Regions from separate parts of the Clostridium sp. TJA020 genome, predicted to be linked through region 2. Evidence: predicted binding sites of a transcription regulator. Region 2 holds the regulator's gene; the other holds the start of a gene.
The links. Region 2 encodes HrcA, which represses chaperone genes, less so after heat shock. Its sites were predicted from a motif close to TGTTAGCACTCNNNNNNNNNGAGTGCTAACA; they were not measured.

Region 1: the regulator HrcA is predicted to act here: its motif matches at 8,999-9,029, upstream of groES (co-chaperone GroES).

What each region holds. Positions count from the first base shown of each region.
Region 1 covers NZ_JBZEFC010000006.1:30,283-42,329, forward strand. Annotated here, with positions in the region: gene AC4FQ1_RS09850 (triple tyrosine motif-containing protein) at 1-50, opposite strand, end outside; gene AC4FQ1_RS09855 (YaiI/YqxD family protein) at 205-648, opposite strand; gene AC4FQ1_RS09860 (glucose-6-phosphate isomerase) at 652-2,004, opposite strand; gene hdhA (7alpha-hydroxysteroid dehydrogenase) at 2,447-3,244, opposite strand; gene guaA (glutamine-hydrolyzing GMP synthase) at 3,478-5,010, opposite strand; gene guaB (IMP dehydrogenase) at 5,207-6,661, opposite strand; purine riboswitch at 6,777-6,874, opposite strand; gene groL (chaperonin GroEL) at 7,050-8,675, opposite strand; gene groES (co-chaperone GroES) at 8,688-8,972, opposite strand; gene AC4FQ1_RS09890 (4Fe-4S dicluster domain-containing protein) at 9,174-10,667, opposite strand; gene AC4FQ1_RS09895 (HNH endonuclease) at 10,836-11,132, shown strand; gene AC4FQ1_RS09900 (DNA-3-methyladenine glycosylase family protein) at 11,185-12,047, opposite strand, start outside.
Region 2 covers NZ_JBZEFC010000001.1:647,052-659,098, forward strand. Annotated here, with positions in the region: gene yqfD (sporulation protein YqfD) at 1-1,079, opposite strand, end outside; gene yqfC (sporulation protein YqfC) at 1,076-1,363, opposite strand; gene AC4FQ1_RS03395 (GatB/YqeY domain-containing protein) at 1,506-1,958, opposite strand; gene rpsU (30S ribosomal protein S21) at 1,981-2,157, opposite strand; gene AC4FQ1_RS03405 (histidine triad nucleotide-binding protein) at 2,275-2,619, opposite strand; gene mtaB (tRNA (N(6)-L-threonylcarbamoyladenosine(37)-C(2))-methylthiotransferase MtaB) at 2,652-3,959, opposite strand; gene AC4FQ1_RS03415 (16S rRNA (uracil(1498)-N(3))-methyltransferase) at 3,959-4,708, opposite strand; gene prmA (50S ribosomal protein L11 methyltransferase) at 4,727-5,668, opposite strand; gene dnaJ (molecular chaperone DnaJ) at 5,868-7,004, opposite strand; gene dnaK (molecular chaperone DnaK) at 7,114-8,970, opposite strand; gene grpE (nucleotide exchange factor GrpE) at 9,043-9,654, opposite strand; gene hrcA (heat-inducible transcriptional repressor HrcA) at 9,678-10,709, opposite strand; gene hemW (radical SAM family heme chaperone HemW) at 10,882-12,006, opposite strand.

The DNA of each region.
Region 1 (12,047 bases), on a different contig from region 2:
TTAGGTGCTTGAGGACTCCTTTTGCCAAATAAAATGTTCATAGTTCCCATAAATTTCACCCCGTATTAATAAATATAATAATACATTATATTATAACCCTTATTTTACAAATAAAATTCCATATTTATCTAAGTATATTATACAACATTATATTTAAACTACAAATAAAAAAGGCTTTAAGAAATAATTATATTTCTTTAGCCTTCAATTTTTTATAATATATTCAATTAAAGCTCTCAAATTTTTTATAAGCCTTTCTTCATCTTCTTTAGTTCTCTTTTTATTACCTTTAAGCCTTCCACCAGCTTTTCTAAATTTTTGTGCTATATATCTTTGTTCAAGCAAAACATCTATATTATCATCAGTGTATAATGTACCTCTTGGGTTTATAACTTTACAACCTCTACCTAAGCACATAGATGCCACTCCATAATCTTGAGTTACTACAATATCATTTATTTTTGAATTATTAACAACATACATATCTACACTTTGAAATCCGCTATCTACAACTATCACTTTTGAATAATCACTTTTTATAACATGATGTATATCAACAAAAATATTTACTTCTATAGCATATTCTTTTGCTAAATCTTCAATTTTGGAGATGCTTGGACAAGCATCTCCATCAATTATAATTTTCATAAACTACTTTAATTTAGCTTCTAATTCAGCTTTCATATCTTCATATCCTGGTTTTCCAAGTAAAGCAAACATATTTTTCTTGTATGCTTCAACTCCAGGTTGATTAAATGGATTTACTCCTAAAAGATATCCACTAATTCCGCATGCTTTTTCAAAGAAGTAAACTAATTGACCAAAGTAGTAAGGAGTTAATTCTGGTACTCTAACAACCATGTTTGGAACTCCACCATCATTATGAGCTAATAATGTTCCTTCAAAAGCTTTTTGATTTACAAAGTTCATATCTTTTCCAGCTAAGAAGTTTAATCCATCTATATTATCTTCTGTAGCTTCTATAATAACTGATTCTTCAGCTTTTTCTACATGAAGAACTGTTTCAAATAAGTTTCTTCTACCTTCTTGAATATATTGTCCCATTGAGTGAAGGTCAGTTGAGAAATCAACTGCAGCTGGGAATATTCCCTTATTATCTTTTCCTTCTGATTCTCCATATAATTGCTTCCACCATTCATTGAAGTAGTGAAGTGATGGTTCATAGTTAACTAATATTTCTATTTCTTTTCCCTTATTATATAAAGCATTTCTTGCTGCTGCATATTTGTAACAATCATTTTCTTTAAGTGAAGGATTTGAGTATAGTTCTCTTGCATCAGCTGCACCCTTCATCATTTCTGCTATATCAACTCCAGCTGCTGCTATTGGAAGTAATCCAACTGCAGTTAAAACTGAGAATCTTCCTCCAACATTATCAGGAATTACAAAAGTTTCATATCCTTCTGCATCTGCTAATGATTTAAGAGCTCCTTTTGAAGCATCTGTAGTTGCATATATTCTCTTTTTAGCTTCTTCTTTTCCATATTTCTTTTCAAGAAGATCTTTAAATATTCTAAATGCTATTGCAGGTTCAGTTGTAGTACCTGATTTTGATATTACGTTAACTGATATATCTTTACCTTCTACAGCCTTTAGTAATTGATTCATATATGTTGCACTTATATTATTTCCAACGTAAAATATTTGTGGAGCTTTTCTTTCTTCTCTTGGTAATACATTATAGAAGTTATTTGTAAGCATTTCGATTGCTGCTCTAGCTCCTAAGTATGATCCACCTATTCCTATAACTACAAGAACTTCTGAAGTTTCTTGAATTCTTTTTGCAGCTTCTTGAATTCTTGCAAATTCTGCTTTATCATAATTTACAGGTAAATCAATCCATCCTAAAAAGTCATTTCCTGCTCCAGTTCCTTCATGTAATTTCTTATGAGCTGATTGTACTAAATCATCCATAAAGTCGATCTCTTCCATATTTAAATATGGAGCTGCTTTTGATAAATCTAATGATAGTGCTTTAGTCATAATCGAGTCCTCCTTATTTGTGTAAAAATTATTGTTAAGACATAGTTTATCTTATGCATTACACTATATATTTTAAACCGATAATTCATTTTCATTAAAAAAATATCTTACTTTATTAATGAAAATGTTATCTATATATATTTTACTACATATAAACACCTTATAAAAGCATAATATTTACAATAAAACCTATGTAAACATTTAAATTTTTATATAATTTAATAAAAATAAAAATTAAATTTTTCTTATTATTACATAAACTTAATTTAGTTACTTTATTTAGTAAATCAATTAAAAATATATTAAAAATATACATATAAAAATAAAAAATTTAAACTATACATTTATCTTAACATATAAAATTTTATATTTATTAATTATAAAAAATACAAGCTACTTGTATTTTGTGTGAGTAGCTTGTATTTTGATATAAAATTTTCATCTATCTTTTATTTTTCATTTCAATCATATCTCCATATACAGGTGTTGGCATACCAAAACCACCTGAAACATCAACAATTTGTCCTGTAGTAAAAGCTGAATCATCACTTGCAAAATATACTACTGTTCCTGCTATTTCATCTGGTTTTCCCATTCTTCTAATTGGAGTATGCTTTAAGAAAAACTCTTTGAATTCATCAGTTAAGTTATCATTTACTGCATCTGTTGCTGTCATTCCAGGTAAAACTGCATTACAACGAATATTATCTCTAGCACATTGTACAGCAATTAATTTTGTTAAGTAATTAATTGCGGCTTTACTTGTTCCATAAGCAATTTGTGAAATGTCTGGACGTAATCCCCCAATAGAAGATATGTTTATAATACTTCCTCCACCATTTGAAGCCATATGTGGTATAACAGCTTGAGAAGACATAAAAACACTTGCAATATTCATATCAATAGTTTCTATATAATCTTTGTAATCTGTGTTTTTAATATCTAAATCTTTTTTAGGATTTGATGTTCCAAAGTTATTAACTAAAATATCAATTTTTCCTTCTTTTTTAATAACTTCATCTACCATAGAAAAATAAGTTTCTTTTTCAGAAGCATCATTATAAACAACCTTTACATTAAATCCCTTATCATTTAATTCTTTTGCTCTAGCATTAGCACGCTCTAAGTTTCTAGCTGCCATGTAAACAGTTGCACCTTCTTCTGCAAAACGTTTTACACAAGCTAGTCCAATTCCTCTTGTTGATGCAGTAATTAATGCTACTTTATTTTTTAATCTCATATTATCCCTTCTTTATACATATTATTTTTAAATTAATAATCTATAATTCCATTATAATAAAATATTAATAAAAAATCAGTATTGTTTAATTAATATTATTAGTATATTCTATATTTTTAATTCATATATAATCATTTTTAATGTTAATAAAAAGTAGCTATAAATTTTATAGCTACCTTGGTTTAGAAACTGATATTTATTTTTAGAGGTTATAGTAAACCTATCTAAACATTCTATTCCCACTCAATAGTTGCTGGTGGTTTTGAAGTTATATCATAAACAATTCTGTTTACTCCTTTAACTTCATTTACAATTCTTCTTGACACTAAGTCTAATAGTTCATATGGAATTCTTGCCCATTCTGAAGTCATAGCATCACTTGAAGTAACAGCTCTAAGTGCTATTGTGTGACAATAAGTTCTTTCATCTCCCATAACTCCAACAGATTTTATGTTTGGAAGACAAGCAAAGTACTGCCATATAGTTTCATCAAGATTTGCATTAGCTATTTCTTCTCTGAAAATTGCATCTGCTTCTCTTACTATTTCAAGTTTTTCCTCAGTTATGTCACCAAGAACTCTAATTGCAAGTCCTGGTCCTGGGAATGGCTGTCTCCATACTAACTTGTGAGGTATTCCTAGTTCTTCTCCTACTGCTCTAACCTCATCTTTAAATAATTCTCTTAAAGGTTCTATTAAATCAAATTCCATATCTTCTGGAAGTCCTCCAACATTATGGTGTGACTTAATTACAGCTGAAGTATCTGTTCCACTTTCAACTATATCTGGATAAATTGTTCCTTGAACTAAGTAATCAATATCTCCAACCTTTTTAGCTTCTTCTTCAAATACTCTAATGAATTCTTCTCCAATAATTTTTCTCTTAGTTTCTGGATCTGAAACTCCTTTAAGTTTTCCTAAGAATCTATCTTGAGCATTTACTCTTATAATGTTCATATCAAATTCTTTCTTAAATACTCTTTCAACTGTATCACCTTCATCTTTTCTTAAAAGACCGTGATCTACAAATATACAAGTTAAATTATGTCCTATAGCTTTATGAACAAGCATAGCAGCAACTGATGAATCAACTCCACCTGATAATGCACATAAAACTTTTTTATCCCCAACTAACTCTTTTATTTCTTTTATTTTATCTTCAGCAAATGAAGCCATTGTCCAAAGGCTTTCTAAGCCACAAATTTCATGTAAGAAATTTTGAAGCATTTTTTGTCCAAATGGAGTATGTTCAACTTCTGGGTGGAATTGAACTCCATAAAGATTTTTTTCTTCATTTTCCATAGCTGCAATTGGACATACTTCTGTATGTGCTATTATTTTAAATCCTTTTGGTGCTTCGCTTATGTAATCTGTATGACTCATCCAACAGATATCTTTTTCGTTTATTCCTTTAAATAATTTTGATGAATTATCTAGGTTTATTTCTGTTTTTCCATATTCTCTAACTGGAGCTGTTGATACTTTTCCACCTAAAGTGTGAGCCATAAGTTGATCTCCATAACATATTCCAAGTACAGGAACCCCTAATTCAAATATTTCTTCTGAAACTCTTGGAGCACCATCTCCATATACACTGTTTGGTCCACCTGTGAATATTATTCCCTTAGGATTTTTTGCTTTTATTTTTTCAATTGTGTAATTATATGGTATTATTTCACAATAAACTCCACATTCTCTTACTCTTCTTGCTATTAGCTGATTATATTGTCCACCAAAGTCAACAACTAAAACTAAATCTTTCTTCATGCGCTCCTCCTAGATACTTTTTTAAATATATTTTTTATTCTATTTATAAATAAATTATATCATATTAGAGAAAAAATTTCTCCATTAATACGAACATTTTTATTTTTTTTAAAATTATTCTTCGACTTTTGTATTTTATAAATTTTTATTCATTTATTAATATCTTAAATTACTATAATTATTTTTTACTTTATAATTATTTACTAATGCTATAGTTTGGTGCTTCTTTTGTCATATTAATATCATGTGGATGACTTTCTCTAAGTCCCGCTGATGTTTGAACAACAAAAGTTGCTGTTTCATATAAAGTATTTAAATCTTTTGCTCCTAAATATCCCATTCCGGCTCTTATACCTCCAAGCATTTGGAATATTGTATCAGCAACGAATCCTTTATAAGCTACTCTACCTTCAATTCCTTCTGGAACTAATTTTTTATTTCCTGATTGGAAATATCTATCCTTTGAACCACAAGCCATAGCTCCAAGTGATCCCATACCTCTATAAACCTTATAGCTTCTACCTTGATATATTTCTACTTCTCCAGGTGCTTCATCACATCCAGCAAATAATGAACCCATCATTGCTGCACAAGCTCCAGCTGCTAAAGCTTTAACTATATCTCCTGAATACTTTATTCCACCATCTGCGATTACTGATACCCCGTATTTTTTAGCTACCTCAACACAATCCATAACTGCTGTAAGTTGAGGAACTCCAACTCCAGCAACAACTCTTGTTGTACATATTGATCCAGGTCCTATACCAACTTTAACACAATCAGCTCCAGATTTTATTAAATCTTCTGTAGCTTCTGGTGTAGCAACATTTCCCGCTATAATTTGAAGTTCTGGATATTTTTCTTTAACTCTTCTTACTCCCTCTAATACACCTCTTGAGTGTCCATGGGCTGTATCTATAGTAATTACATCTACCTTAGCTTTAACTAGAGCATCTACTCTATCCATCATATCAGCAGTAACACCAACTGCAGCACCACATAATAACCTTCCTTGACTATCTTTAGCTGCATTTGGGAATATCTTTGCTTTTTCTATATCTTTAATTGTGATAAGTCCTTTTAAATTACCTTCGCTATCAACTAGGGGAAGTTTCTCTATCTTATGTTTCTTTAATATTTCCTTTGCTTCATCTATTGTTGTTCCTTCTTTTGCTGTAATTAATTCTTCTGAAGTCATAACATCTTTTATTTTTTTTGAGTAATCATCCTCAAATGTTATATCTCTATTTGTAAGAATTCCAACTAATTTTCCGTCAACTGTTATTGGAACTCCTGATATTCTATATTGACCCATTAATTCTTCAGCATCTTCAAGTGTATGTTCTGGTGATAAAAAGATTGGATCTGTTATTACTCCATTTTCTTGTCTCTTTACCTTATCAACTTCTTTAGCTTGAGCCTCAATGCTCATATTTTTGTGGACTATTCCGATTCCACCTTCTCTAGCTATTGCTATAGCCATTTTTGATTCAGTTACTGTATCCATACTAGCACTTAATAGTGGTATATTTAATGTTATTTTTTTTGTTAATTTAGTTTTTAATGATACTTCACTTGGTAATACCTCTGATTTATTTGGAACTAATAATACATCATCAAAAGTGTATGCTTGTTTTAATATTCTAGCCATATTTATTTCCTCCCCATTTAACTTCTACTAATTTTATGTATAAAAAAAACACATTAACTTCCTTAAGTGAAGTTAATATGCCATGTTATATTAGTATATAAGTATTATACTAATTTGGTATATTAAATCCACTCATAGTCAGAAATTTAAGGTTTCCGGTAGATACTCCTTGCCATATTCAAGGTATATACGAGTTTTATTTATGCTTTCTAAAATTAAATTAAACTTATTATAAATTACATTTTTTTTAAAGTCAATAATCTATTTATAATAAACTAATTCTTCATTTTATTGAAAACATATACATAATTATTTTCCTTATTTTTTAATAAATTATTCAAATAAAACAGGCATAATCCAAAAATTATGCCTGTTTATTATTTTACTCTTAATACATTCCATCCATTCCCATTCCACCTGGAGCCCCTACTGGCTCTTCTTTTTTAGGAATATCAACAACAGCTGCTTCTGTTGTTAAGAAAGTAGAAGCTACTGAAGCTGCATTTTGAAGTGCTGATCTTGTAACCTTAGTTGGATCTACTATACCAGCTTTAATCATTTCTTTATATTCTCCTCTTAATGCATCATATCCAATACCTGATTCACTATTTCTAACTTTATCAATTATTACTGAACCTTCAACACCAGCATTAGTTGCTATTTGTCTCATTGGTTCTTCAAGTGCTCTTACTATTATATCAATACCAACTTTAGTATCATAAACATCTGATGTTAATTCTGATACTTTATTTAGTACATTAACGTAAGCAGTACCACCACCTGCAACTATACCTTCTTCAACCGCTGCTTTTGTTGCATTTAAAGCATCTTCTATTCTAAGCTTTCTTTCTTTTAATTCAGTTTCAGTTACAGCACCAACTCTAATTACTGCTACTCCACCTGATAATTTTGCAAGTCTTTCTTGTAATTTTTCTTTATCAAACTCTGAAGTTGTTTCTTCAAGTTGAGCCTTTATTTGATTAACTCTTGCTTTTATTTCTTCTGAATTACCTTTTCCATTTACTATTGTAGTATTATCCTTAGTAATTTTAATACTTTCTGCTTCTCCTAGCATATCTAAAGTTACTTCTTTTAAATCTCTTCCAAGTTCTTCTGAAATAACTTCTCCACCAGTAAGAATAGCTATATCTTGAAGCATTTCTTTTCTTCTGTCTCCAAAGCCTGGTGCCTTAACAGCTATACAAGTAAATGTTCCTCTTAATTTATTAACTACTAATGTAGCCATAGCTTCTCCTTCTATATCTTCAGCTATAATTAAAAGTTTTCTTCCAGATTGAACTATTTGCTCTAATATAGGAAGTATTTCCTGTATGTTTGTAATTTTCTTATCAGTTATTAAAACATATGGATTATCAAGAACCGCTTCCATTTTTTCTGTATCAGTAACCATATACGCTGATACATATCCTCTATCAAATTGCATACCTTCAACAACATTTAATTCTGTTCCCATTGATTTTGATTCTTCAACAGTTATAACCCCTTCATTACCTACCTTTTCCATAGCATCTGCAATAAGTGTTCCTATTGTTTCATCAGCTGCTGATATAGCTGCAACTCTTGCTATATCCTCTTTTCCGTTTACTGGTTTTGAAATTGCTTTTATTTCTGAAACTGCTTTTTCAACAGCCATATTAATTCCTGTTCTTATAAGCATTGGATTAGCTCCTGCTGTTACATTTTTTAATCCTTCTCTTATAATAGCTTGTGCTAAAAGTGTAGCTGTTGTAGTTCCATCTCCAGCCACATCATTAGTCTTTGTAGCAACTTCCTTAACAAGTTGTGCACCCATATTTTCGTATGGATCTTCAAATTCAATTTCTCTAGCAATTGAAACACCATCGTTAGTTATAAGAGGTGATCCAAATTTTTTATCTAAAACTACATTTCTTCCTTTTGGTCCAAGTGTTACCTTAACAGTATCAGCTAACTTATCAACACCTTTTTGCATTGATCTTCTTGATTCTTCTCCAAATTTTATCATCTTAGCCATAAAACATCCCTCCTATTCAACTATTGCAAGTATATCTTCTTGCTTTAAAATTATATATTCTTCTCCATCTAACTTAACTTCTGTTCCTGCATATTTTGAGTAAAGTACTTTATCCCCAACCTTTACTTCCATATCAACTCTTTTGCCATCGCAAATAGCTCCAGGACCAACTGCAATAACTTCTGCCTCTTGTGGTCTTTCTTTTGCTGTACCTGCTAAAACTATTCCACTTTTTGTTTTTTCTTCTGCTTCTAATCTTTTTATAACAACTCTATCTCCTAATGGTTTTATAGCCATTAAAAACCCTCCTTTTACTTTTATTTTGTTAGCACTCTATAATCTTGAGTGCTAATTCTAATACTATATTATATTTTATATAAAATAAATTCAAACTCTACTTAAAATATTTTTATCCAAATTTTATTATTTATTCCTAATTATATTGATTTAATTTTATTTTACTTTAATTTTCTCTAAATTTCATAATTTTATAAATAATTACTTCCTATTTAAATTTATACTCTCAAATTCATTTATTATATCATTATCTATAATTGATTTTTTACAACCTGAATTGTTTAATTTATTAAATATAGATTTAGCTCTAATAGATGGTACAATTGTTCCTGCACCATTTATACATCCACCTTCACACATCATACCTTCAATAAAATTACCATTTAATCTTCCAATCTTGGCCATTGCCATAGCCTTTTTTATCTCATTTCCACCTGCTACTTTTACAGGATTAAAATCTATATCTATATTTTTGTCTCTTATATAACTTTCTATTGATGAAGTAAGTCCTCCATGCATCCCAAATCCTCTACCAAATATAGATGCGTCACAAACTTCTTCCTCTTCACATTCCCAAGGATTAACACCAAATGCATCAAATAGCGCTGTAAGCTCTTCAAAAGTCAATACATAATCTATAGCATCCTTAACCCCCTCCTTTACTGATTCACTTTTTTTAGCCGTACACGGTCCTATAAACACTACCTTTGCATCCTTATCTCTATTTTTAATTAGTCTTCCAGTAGCAACCATAGGTGAAACAGTATTTGATATATTTTCTTTTTGATCTCCATAAAGTTTTTCTATATATGTTAAAAATGCAGGACAACATGAGTTAGTCATATATTTTTTTCCTTCATTTATTCTTTCTTTAAATTCTTCACATTCATGAATTGTAACTCCATCAGCTCCGCAAGCAGCTTCTATCATATCAACAAATCCTAATTTTTTAATTGCACTTTTTATTTGTCCATAAGTTATTTTAGCACCAAACTGTCCAGTAATTGCAGGTGCAACTACTGCATACATCTTTCTTTTTCTAGCAAGTCTTTTAGCAACAGGAACTATTAAACTCTTATCTGATATAGCTCCAAAAGGACATGCTTGCATACATGCACCACAATTTACGCATAATTCTTCTTTTATTACAGCTTTTCTATCTTCTTGTTTCATAGTTACTGCTCCTGTTGGACATGCCTTTCTACAAGGCCTCATAACTTCTGATACAGCATCGTAAGGACAAGCTTTTTTGCACATTCCACACTCCTTACAAAGTTCTTGATTTATATAAGCTCTTCCACTTATTACTGTTATTGCTCCAAAGTTACATGCCTCTTTACATTTGTGTGCTAAACAATTTCTACATGAATCTGTAATATTATATTTATTTATTGGACACCTATCACAAGCAGCCTCAATTACATATATTATTTGTTCGTCTGGTCTTATATCAATAAGCTCACCATCTTCTATATCTCCATTAGAAAGAAATCCTGCTGCAAGTTTTGCCCTTTCTTGAACTATAGCCCTTTCTTTATATACACAACATCTATAAATAGCTTTATCACCCTTTATAATCTTATAAGGAATTTTCTCAATCTCCTCTTTAGTTAACATATCTCTTTTAGCAAGTTTTGCTACCTCAGTTAAAACTTCATGTTTTAACTTATTTAATTGAGTTTCAAATTGAAACATAAATTAACCCCCAAATTAATCATTGCCATAATATTTTACCATATTTTGTAAATTAAATAAATAGTATTTTTATCTCTTAGTAATTTCTTCTTTTGATTAGAGTAATATTTATTGATATAATATTAATAGGATATTAATATAAATTTCTTTATAAAAGGAGGTATTTATTTGATAACTAGATTAACTTGCGAACTATGCGATAGAATAGTTCCTGAATTAACGGAACATCATTTAATACCTAAAGAAAAGGGTGGAAAAAACTTAGATACTGTTATGCTTTGTACTACATGCCATAAACAAATACACGCTTTGTATACAAATAAAGAACTTGCAGCAAGACTTTTTTCAATTAATAGACTTAGAAATGATGAAAATATTAAAAAATATCTTAATTTTATAGTTAAGATTCCCGGAGATACAATAATACCAATTAAAAAATGTAAAAATAGAAGAAAACGTGCTTAACGTTAAAATATAAAAAGGACTAATTAAAAAATTAATTAGTCCCTTTTACTTCCTAATCTATTTTTATATTATTCTCTCTTGCATAATAAAAAAGATATTGTTGTGCAAATCCTGATAAACCCTTAAACTTATCTCTTGCAAATATTCTTATCTTATTTAAAGAACCTTCTTCTGCATTATAAAAATGCATCATCGCTCTTTTAACCCAAACATCAACTGGAAAAGCTGAATATTTGCTCATTGAAAATAACATTATACAATCAGCAACTTTTGCTCCTACCCCTTTAAATTCTTGAAGAGCTACATGGCATTCATCATCAGTTAATGATGTTATTCTATCTAAATTATATATACCATCACTATTTTCTAAATCTTCATTTATTCTATATACAGTATCAACAATATACTTACTTCTAAATGAAGCTCCAGTTTCTCTTATTTCATCTTCTGTAATATCCTTTAACATCTCTGGAGTTGGGAAAGTATAAAACACCTCTCCATTATACTCAATTTTTTCTCCCCATCTTTCACTTATTTTCTTTATAGTCTTTTTAATTGAAGGTATACTATTTCTAGCTGATATTATAAAACTTATAACAAGTTCAAATGGATCTTGGTTTAAAAGTCTTATTCCATAACCAAAATCAACTGATTTTTTTAATATTTCATCCTTTGAAAGTTCTTCTTTTATTTTGCTATAATCTCTTTCTAAATCAAAATATGTAAGCCATATATTATTAAAATCTTCTTTATTTGAATTTAAAATAGTAACTTTATCTCCATCTTGCACTACTTCTATAACCCTTCCGTAAGCTATTACTATGTAATCAAGTTCTGATTTTTTTTCCCATCTAAAACATTGTCCACACTCTAATATTTGCTTTATATTAAAATTTTTAACTCCTTCTAATATAA
Region 2 (12,047 bases):
TGTATCTTTCCATCTTTTATACTTTTAACTTTATGATTTCTCTTTATTATTTTAGCTTCATTACTAAGATCCTTTAATAGAAGGTTTTCTAACTTATTTAAAGAGTCATTCACTACGCTATCTTCATCTAAATTTATTTCCCTTTCTGCCATTTCACAATAAGTAATAGACTTAACAAATCCAGTATTATCTACTATTTTATCATAATTTCCAAATGAATTTGTAGCCTTTTTTAAGTAAATTTTCTTTCCCCATAAGTTTAAATATAAATCTTTATCCTCTCTTCCTGTTTTCTCTAACTTTTTACCTTTTATTTGAACTTCTAAACTTCTCTCGTAAAAAACATTAGCTATAACGCTTCCTTTAGGTTCAACTTCATATTTTTCTTCTAAAAGGCCATCATATGGATATATTAAAACATCACCCTTTTTAACCATATCTCCTGGATTTACTGCTGCTGTACCAAATTGAGTATATACTCTTTTTACTTCTCCATCCTTTTTAGCTAATATTTCTTTATTATAATTTTCTAAAAAATCTGGTGGATTTACTTTTTCTTCTATTTTAACTTTTAAAGTAGAACCTTCAATTCTTGCCCTAACCCATAATATTTCATCATGTATATCTTCAAGTTTTTTCTCTAAGCTATAAACATCAACTTCACTTTTCCCAATACCTTGCTTTATTCCAAATTCATTTAATATTTTTCTTATTTCAAATGGAGTAACATTTTTTTCTGTATATATATCTATCGCCCATATTCTTGTTGATAATATAAACAATATAAAAAAGAATAAAACTCCACCTATAGTAAATGTTATCTTTCTTTTTAATTTCGATATATTTATTATTTTTCCTTTTCTTTTTAAAATTTTAGTTTTTCCATTACACCTTTTAACTATTGTCTTTAAATCTTCATAATCATCTCCATATATATCCATATTTAAAGTAACAGCATCTATCCTCTTTATTTTATTAACCTTTATACCACTTTTCCATAGTCCATTTAATATTTGTTCTGTATTCATACAAGTAACTTCAACTGTTATTATAGATATTTTTTTTGCATAGTACCTCATATTTCAATACCTTCATATGATATTGCTTTAAACCTTCCACTTAAAACTATTGTTTCAGATGCTATATATAATATTTCAAAATTTTCACCCTCAATTTTTACAAAACCTATATTAGTTTTTACTTTTATAAACTCTTTATCAAAAGAATCTATTCCCTTATGATTTTCTATACTTATTTCTTCTCTACCTACAACAGTTATCTTAGGTAAATTCAAAATAACATCTTTAGGTAAATCTATTTTTTCTATAATGTTATTCTTTTTTTTATTTATACTCTCTCTCAAAATAAAACCTCCCTTTACAAATACTCCTATCATAGTAATTTATGATTTTTAAATAATTTTAATTACAAAAAAGGAGAGTTTTTAAACTCTCCTTTTTTAATAAATAACAAAAAGAGCTCCATAAGAGCTCTTTTGCTATTTATTATTTATTATTTAAATAATTTTTAACTAATTGACTTACAAGCTTGCCATCAGCTTTACCAACTGTCTTAGGTCTAACTAACGCCATAACTTTTCCCATGTCTTTTATGCTACATGCACCCGCTTCTGTAGCTGATTCTTCTACTATCTTTAAAATTTCGTCTTCGCTTAATTGCTGAGGAAGGTAATCTAGCAAGATACTGATTTCAGCATTAGCTTCATCTACTAAATCTTGTCTGTTACCTTTTTCAAACTCAAGCACAGCTTCTCTTCTTTGCTTGACTTCTTTTGCTAATATTTCAATTATTTCGCTTTCTTCTACTGGTTTACCAGTTGTTTTTTCAGCTAATAAAATAGCAGATTTAGCGGTACTTAATACATTAGCTTTAAACTTGTCTTTTGCCTTTAAAGCAGTTTTCCAATCTTCTTGAAGTCTCTCTTTAATTCCTGGCATTTTTATACCTTCTTTCAAAATACTACTTGAACTTTCTCTTTCTAGCAGCTTCTGATTTCTTTTTCTTCTTTACGCTTGGTTTTTCGTAGTGTTCTCTCTTTCTTACTTCTGAAAGAACTCCAGCTCTAGCGCATTTTCTCTTGAATCTTCTTAATGCACTTTCAAGTGTTTCGTTTTCTCCAACTTTTATTTCTGACATCTATTATCCCTCCCTCCGCTAGCTTAAATTATAAATTCAATCAGCTACGGGCTTAATAACACAAGCTATATTATACATTAGTTTTGTTATTTATGTCAACATTTTACGTAAACATTTTTAGCCTGGTGGCCATTTTAATTCTCTTCCACCTAAAACATGGAAATGCATATGATCTACTGTTTGCCCACCTAACACTCCACAGTTATTTACTATTCTATATCCATCATCAGCAATACCTAACTCACTTGTTATTTTATTTATAACTTCAAAAATATGTGCTATTATATGAGAATTTTCGTTTGAAATCATATTAGCACTTTTTATATGTTCCTTTGGTATTACTAAAAAATGAACCGGTGCCTCTGGACTTATATCATAAAATGCATAAACTAAATCATCTTCGTATATTTTCTTTGAAGGAATTTCACCTTTTACTATTTTACAAAAAATACAATCTGTCATAAGTTCACCCCCTTTACAGAGTAGTTACCTTATTATTTTACCACTTTTCCTTCTGCATAGTCACCCTTTGATTCAAAAAGTTTTACTTTTATTATATTTCCAATATCATCTTTAGATGCACCATGAACATGAACCTTAACATAATTTCTAGTATACCCTTCAAATATTCCATCTAAGCCTTTAACTTCCTGCTCAATTAAAACTCCCATTTCTCTTCCCATTAAACTATCAGTATAAGCTTTTTCATTTATATTATTAAGTTCTATTAATCTTTTGCTTCTCTCTTCTTTTATATTTCCATCTATTTGGTTTTCCATTGTAGCTGCTTTAGTTCCAGTTCTTGGACTAAATTTAAATATATGAGTTTTAGTTAATTTATTTCTTTTTAAAAATTCATATGTTTCTTCAAACTCTTCATTAGTTTCTCCTGGAAATCCAACAATTACATCTGTTGTTATTGAAGCATCCTTTAAATTTTCTCTTAAAACATTAACTATTCTTTCATATTCTTCTGCTGAATATCTTCTATTCATTCTTTTTAATGTGGAATTACAACCACTTTGAAGTGATAAATGGAATTGTGGGCATAATTTTTTCATGTTTTTTATTTTTTCTACAACTTCATCAGTAAAGAATGCTGGCTCTATTGAACCTATTCTAACTCTTTCTATTCCATCTATCTTTTCTATTTCTTCTAATAACGTTACTAAATCAACATTACCTTCTAAATCTAATCCATATGATGCTGTATGTATACCAGATAAAATTACTTCTTTAAAACCATGATTTGCAAGTTCTCTTACTTCATTTAATACATTATTGAAATCTTTTGAGCAAACTGCGCCTCTAGTATATGGTATTAAACAATATGCACAAAACCTATTACATCCATCTTGTATTTTTAAAAACGCTCTAGTTTTATCTCTATAATCTTCTATTTTTAATTCCTCAAATTGTTTATTTCTAAGTACTGCCCCAACTTTAACTTGAGGTTTCTTTTCATCCCTAGCTTTATTTACATAGTATACTATGTCTCCTTTATTTCTAGTACCAAGAACTACATCTACACCTTCTATTCCTGAAACTTCTTTTGGCGCTATTTGTGAATAACAACCTACAACTGCTATTATAGCTTCAGGATTTAATCTTCTAGCTCTACCTATAATTTGTCTTGATTTTTTATCTCCCATATTAGTAACAGAACATGTATTTACAACATATACATCTGAAACTTCTGAAAAATCTACAACTTCATATCCTTCTCTTACAAATTTTTCAGTCATAGCTTCTGATTCATACATATTTACTCTACATCCTAATGTAGCAAATGCAACCTTCATTAAATCTTTCCTCCTAAGTCACCTAATTCATATTGAATCAATGAGGTAGCAACAAAACCTGCTGTTTCTGTTCTAAGAATTCTTTTTCCTAGAGTTATAATATATGCTCCCTCTGTCTTTAACTTTTCTATTTCTGCTTCTTCAAATCCACCTTCTGGCCCTACAACAATTCCAATTCTCTTTATAGAATTTTTATCTAAATCCTTCATCAAAGATTTTATACCAAAATCTTCTTTATTTTCATAAGGTACTATAAGTAAATCAAATTCTTTTATTTCTTTTATTAAATCATTAATTTTTATAGGTTCTAAAACCCTTGGAATTATACTTCTTTTACTTTGCTTACAAGCCTCAAGTGCTATTCTATTTAATCTATCTAATTTTTTAAAATCGCCTTTTAATTTTACATCAACTCTATCAGTAATTAAAGGAACAAATTTTGTTATTCCAAGTTCTGTTCCTTTTTGAACTATTAAATCCATTTTTTGCGCTTTTGGCATCCCTTGAAATAAAACTATTTCAATATTACTTTCATTATTTAAATCTAACTTTTTAACTATATCTAAAGTTACTTCACTTTTTGTAACTTCATTAATTTTAGCTAAATACTCTGTTCCATTACAATCATTTAAGACTACCTCTTCACCTTCTGAAAGTCTTAAAACTTTATATATATGCTTAACATCATCACCTATTATTTTGGCATAATCTCCAAATACATACTCTGATGGTGTAAAAAACTTATGCATTAAATAATCACCTAACCTTTATTTTGATTTTGCAATTATGCAGTTCCATTCTCCGTCTTTGTTAACTTTAATTACTTCAAAACCACTTTCTTCAAGCTTAGATGTAACCATATCAACTCTATCATGAATTATACCTGATGTTATAAATATTCCACCTTCTTTTAAAACTCTCTTAACATCATCTATTAATATACATATTACTTCTGCAATAATATTAGCTACAACTATATCAGCTTTCCCATCTATAACTTCAACTAAGTTTCCATAAAGAACTTCTATATTATCTAAATTATTGTATTCTACATTTTCCTTTGCTGACTCAACTGCAACTGGATCTAAATCTACCCCAACAGCTTTTTTAGCTCCAAGCTTAGCTGCAGCTATTGCAAGAATTCCTGAACCTGTTCCAACATCAAATACTATACTATCTTTTTGAACATATTTTTCAAGTGCTTGTATACACATTCTTGTTGTTTCGTGGTCACCTGTTCCAAATGCCATTCCCGGATCTAATTCTACAACTAATTCTCCATCTTTTTGTTCGTATTCTTCCCATATTGGTTTTACAACTATTTGGTCTCCAACTTTAGATGGTTTATAATACTTTTTCCAATTATTTGCCCAATCTTCTTCATGAGTTTTAGAAACTTCAACTCTTCCTTCTCCAACGTTAAAGCCCATATTTCTTATTTCTTCTACTTTCTCTTTAACATATTTAACAACTTCATCTATGTTGTCTTCTTCTGAAAAATATCCTTTTACAACAGCAAATTTACCTTTATGTTCTAAAACATTTATATCTGCAAAATCCCAAGTTAAAGGACCTTGTTCTCTACCTAATATGTCATTTGGATCTTCAACTGAAACTCCTTTGCAATCTAATATGTAAAAAATCCCTTCTATTGGCTCAAGTGCCTCACTTGTTGTAATAACTTTTATCTCTATCCATGATCCTTCCATGAAAATCATTCCTTTCTAATATGTCACTAATAAACTAATAAATAATTTTAACCTTTTTCTTAAGATTATGTCAAGGTTACTACTATCAATATATAAAATACTTTAAATTACATTTATCAATAGGTTATAAAATATCTTTTTAACAATTTATATATTTATATTACAAAAAAGGCTACTTAAAATAGTAGCCTTTTTAGATTTATTTAAATAAATCTCTTAATCCTTTTTTATGATGCTCTTTTCCATCTACCTTTTCTCCTGATGCTTCCATAAACATCATTAAAGCTTCTTTTTGCTTTTCATTAAGCTTTTTAGGAATATCAACTATTACTTTTACATATTGATCTCCTCTTCCGCCTCCATTAACTCTAGGAACACCTTTTCCTTTTAACCTAAATAATGTTCCAGATTGAGTTCCAGCTGGAACTGTATACTTAACATTTCCATCTACAGTTTCAACAGTTATCTCAGTACCTAAAGCTGCTTTAGCCATAGATACATGAGTATCAACATATATATCTATTCCTTTTCTTTTAAACTTAGAAGATGCTGATACAATTATATTAATATAAAGATCTCCTGCTGGACCTCCATTAGTACCATCCTCACCTTGTCCTCTAAGTGGAATTACATTTCCTGTATCTACACCTGCTGGTATATTAACTTTTATTTTTCTATGCTTTCTAACTTTACCTTTTCCTTTACATGTTTCACATGGTTCTTCTATAATCTTACCTGTTCCATGACATTGATCACATGTTGTTGTACTTACGAAACTTCCAAGAGGTGTTTGTCTTTGAACTCTAATTTGTCCTGTTCCATGACAAGTTGGACATGTTTTTGGTGTTGTTCCTGCTTTAGCACCTGTTCCATGACAACTTTCACAATTTTCACTTCTTGTAATTGATATTTCTTTTTCTACGCCTTTTATAGCTTCTTCAAATGTTAGTCTTATTGTATATTCAATATCGGCTCCTCTTCTTGGTCCATTATTTCTAGCTGAACTTCCGCCACCGCCTCCAAAGAATGAATCAAATATATCTCCGAAGCCTCCGATATCTGAAAAATCGAAACCTCCGAATCCACCTGCTCCTGCTCCAAATCCACTTCCATCAAAATCAGCTGTTCCAAATTGATCATATCTAGCTTTTTTCTCTGGATCTGAAAGTACTTGATAAGCTTCATTTATTTCCTTAAATTTTTGTTCTGCTTCAGCATTTCCTTGATTTTTATCAGGATGGTATTTTATAGCTAGCTTTCTAAAGGCCTTTTTTATTTCTGCATCACTTGCACCCTTTTGTAAACCAAGAATTTCATAATAGTCTTTTTGCGCCATCTATTTCACCACCATATTATTATAAATTTATATTATTAAACTTTACAAAAGGGAAGACGAGTACTGCCTTCCCCTTTGTTATTATAAAGGTATTGTAGTTTATTTACAACTACTTATCATCTTCTACTTTAAAATCTGCATCTACAACATTATCATCATGTGGTGCTTCTTGAGATCCTTGAGCTCCACCCATGTTATTTGGATCAAATCCTTGAGCTCCACCTTGTGCTCCTGCTTCTTGATATATTTTTGATGAAATTGCATAGAATTCTTTTGTTAATTCATCAACAGCAGTCTTAATAGCTTCTAAATCGTCTCCATCTTTAACTTTCTTAACAGCTTCTAACTTTTCAATAACCTTTGCTTTATCTTCTGCTGAAACTTTATCTCCAAGTTCTTCTAAAGTTTTTTCTGTTTGATAAACGACTTGATCTGCATTATTTTTAACTTCTATTGTTTCTTTTCTCTTCTTGTCTTCTTCAGCAAATTTTTCAGCTTCTTTAACAGCCTTATCTACTTCATCATCAGTTAAGTTAGTTGATGCTGTTATTGTAATATTTGCTTCTTTACCAGTTCCTTTATCCATAGCTGATACATTAACTATACCGTTAGCATCTATATCAAATGTAACTTCGATTTGAGGAATTCCTCTTGGAGCTGGTGCAATTCCTGATAATGTAAATCTTCCTAAAGTTTTATTATCAGCAGCCATTTGTCTTTCACCTTGAACTACGTGAATTTCAACTGATGTTTGACCATCTGCAGCTGTTGAGAATACTTGACTCTTCTTAGCTGGAATTGTTGTATTTCTTTCTATAAGTGGAGTAGCAACTCCTCCTAAAGTTTCAATTCCTAATGTTAATGGTGTAACATCTAATAATAATACGTCTTTAACTTCCCCTGTTAATACACCTGCTTGAATAGCTGCACCTATTGCAACACATTCATCTGGGTTAACTCCCTTTGAAGGTTCTTTTCCTATAAAGTTTTTAACTGCTTCTTGAACAGCTGGTATTCTTGTTGATCCACCAACTAATAATACTTTATCAATGTCTTTTACTGATAATGATGCATCTTGTAATGCTTTTTTCATTGGTTCAATTGATCTTTGAACTAAATCATGAGTTAATTCATTGAATTTAGCTCTAGTTAAATTCATATCTATATGTTTAGGACCTGTTGCATCTGCTGTTATAAATGGTAAGTTAATATTTGTTTGTGTTGATGATGATAATTCAATTTTAGCTTTTTCAGCTGCTTCTTTTAATCTTTGAAGTGCCATCTTATCTTGTCTTAAATCTATACCATTTTCTGCTTTAAATGTATCTGCAATATAGTCCATTATTTTGTTATCAAAGTCATCTCCACCTAAGTGAGTATCTCCATTTGTTGATAGTACTTCAAATACTCCATCGCCAAGTTCTAGTATAGATACATCAAAAGTACCACCACCTAGGTCATATACTAATACCTTTTCTTCTGCTTCTGTTTTATCTAATCCATAAGCTAAAGCTGCTGCTGTTGGTTCGTTTATTATTCTTAATACTTCAAGTCCTGCTATTTTACCAGCATCTTTTGTTGCTTGTCTTTGAGCATCATTAAAGTATGCAGGAACAGTGATAACTGCTTGATTTACTTTTTCTCCTAAGTAACTTTCTGCATCTGCTTTTAATTTTTGAAGTACCATTGCTGATATTTCTTGTGGTGTATAGTTCTTTCCATCTATATCAACCTTATAGTCTGTTCCCATATGTCTCTTTATTGAGATTATTGTTTTGTCTGGATTTGTAATCGCTTGTCTTTTAGCAACTTGACCAACTAGTCTTTCTCCATTTGCTTGGAATGAAACAACTGATGGAGTTGTTCTTGCTCCTTCTGAGTTAGTTATAACTACAGGTTCTCCACCTTCCATAACTGCTACACATGAATTTGTAGTTCCTAAGTCAATTCCTATAATTTTTGCCATAATATATTCCTCCTTAACTCAAACTTTCATTTGATTTAAATTCTAAATTTAATATATTTTAAAATGTTATTTTTAGTTTGCAACTTTTACAACAGAGTGTCTTATAACTTTGTCTCCTCTTTTATAACCTTTCATGAAAACTTCAGCTACTTGATTTTCTCCAAAGTTCTCATCTTGAATATGCATTACTGCTTGATGCATATTAGGATCAAAACCTTCTTCTGTTATAATTTCTTCAACACCTAACTTTTCTAGAGATCCTCTAAAACCTTTAAGTGTCATTTCTAATCCTTTTTTCATATCTTCTACACTACCATCAGCTTCGATAGCTCTTTCAAGATTATCAAGGTTTGGAATTATTTCCTTTAATACATCTACACATGCATCTGTGTAAATTCCTTCTTTTTCTTTTGTTGTTCTTTTTCTATAATTATCATATTCAGCTGTAAGTCTTAAAAGTCTGTCCTTTAAAGTCTCAAGTTCATTTTGTAGCTTTTTATTTTCTTCCTTTGTCTTTTTAAACATTTTTAACTCATCCTCTTCTTTATTATCTTCTACTTGAGACTCTTCTTTTAACTCTTCTTCATTTGATGAATCTAAATTTTCTTTTGTCATTTCTTCTTCAGCTACTATGTTTTCCTCATTTTTAACTTCTTGTTCTTGATTTTCTAAATTTTCTTTCACTTTTTGCCCACACCTCGTCTCTTTTATTTTTTAGACTGTCCTTTAAGAGTTTGATTAAGCTCTTTCATGACTTGTGCCATTATTGCAATTACCTTTGAATAATCAATTCTTCTAGGTCCTATAAGTCCAATAGTACCTTTTGCATTATCTCCTAAAGAATACTCAGCTGATATAACACTACACTCTTTTGCTTCTGGAAGATAATTTTCATCACCAATCTTTATTGTTATATCGCTTTCAGGTTCTATTAGTTCCACAACGCAATCTTTATTATGAAGAAGTGATAATATTCTTTTTGCATTTTCTATGTCATTATACTCAGGAAAGTTGAATATATTAGTTGCACCTTCCATAAAAACTCTTGAAGTATCGTCTTCCTTTAGGCACTGATAAAGTGCTGGAATTATTGCATTAAATACTTCATCTTGACCATCTAAACCTATTTTTAAATGATTTATAACTTCTAAGTTAATTTCATCTATAGATAGATTTACAAGTCGTTTATTTAATACTTCATTCATCTTATTTAATATATTTATTGAAGGTACTTTATCTACTTTTATTATTTGATTTTTTATAAGTCCACCATCAGTAACTATTACTGCTAATAAACTTGAACTATCGACTCTCATAAGTTGAATTGATTTTATACAACTCATACTAAGAGATGGTGTTTTTACAACACATGTAAGATGAGTTAATTCTGAAAGTAAAGTACTTGCATTTTTAACTATCTTGTTAACCTCAAGCATTGCTGAGTTTATAACATACTCTCTTATTTTTAAATCTTCTTCTTTACTTAAAATTGGTTTATCCATCAAACTATCTACATATAGTCTATATCCTTTGCTAGATGGAACTCTTCCTGCTGAAGTATGAGGTTGTTCTAAGTACCCCATATCCTCTAAATCTGCCATTTCATTTCTTATTGTTGCAGAACCAACACCTAAATTATAGTTTTTAGCTATTGTTCTAGATCCAACAGGTTCACCAGTCTTAATGTAATCATTGATAATAGCTTCTAATATTTTTATCTTTCTATCATCAATAACCATATCATCACCTCTACTTGTTAGCACTCACTAACAACGAGTGCTAATGACTATATTTAAATAATATTCTCGTTACATATTTTTGTCAACGAGAATATTTGCTTTATTTTAACTTTTAAAGATATTTATATGATATTATATTTATTTTTCTTTTAATTGCTTCATTTTTCTATCACTATTTAATAAATTCACTCATAACGTAATTTGATACTTCTACACCTTTTGAAGTTAAATATATATAGTTATCTTTATCCTCTATTAGTCCTTTTTTTATATTTTTATTTATAACATCACCATATACATCCTCTATATTTTTATCAAACTTTCTCTTAAAATTATTTTTATCTATTCCTTTAATCAATCTAAGCCCTAAAAACATAAATTCTTCCATATCTTCTTTTTTACTATTTTTAATAATAGATTCTTCTACTGCTTCTTTATTATTTATTTTATTTATGTATTCTTTTATATCATCTATATTTTTTATTCTGTTACTATCTATATATGAGCTTGCAGATACACCTACCCCTATATACTCTTCAAGTTTCCAATAAATTTTATTATGCTCGCACTCTTTATTTTCCTTTGAGTAATTTGATATTTCATACTGATGATAACCATTAGATTTTAATATATCCTTTGTTATGTTATACATTTTCCTTTCTTCGTCTTCAGTTGGTAATTTTAATAATCCCTTTTCATTCATATTATAAAAAGGTGTTCCTTGTTCTATTATTAAACTATAACAAGATATATGTTCTGGATTTAATTTTACTATATCTTCTAAACTCTTTTTATAATCTAATACACTTTGATTTGGAAGTCCAAACATTATATCTATATTTATATTATTAAACCCGAATTCTCTTGCCCTATTATAATTTTCCTCAAATTCTTTCATTGTATGTATTCTTCCTATTTTTTTTAATAAATTATTATTTGTAGTTTGAAGTCCCATACTAATTCTATTTATACCATTATCCTTAATTATTTTAAGCTTTTCACTTGTTAAAGTTCCTGGATTACATTCTATGGTTTTTTCTGAACCTTCTTTATACTTTAAACTGTTTAAACATACTAATAAATTATTTAAATTTTCTTCTTTTAAGTATGAAGGAGTTCCTCCCCCTATAAATAAAGTTTTTATAATTTTACCTTTACATTTTAAATTTATTTCTTTAATCAATGAATCTATATAACTATCTTCTAAATTTTCTTTTCCTGCATAAGATGGGAAATCACAATAAAGACATTTCTGCTTACAAAAAGGAATATGCACATATAGTGAAATTTCTTTCATCCTTATCACCTTCTTCTCTATATTTATATATTTTATTTATT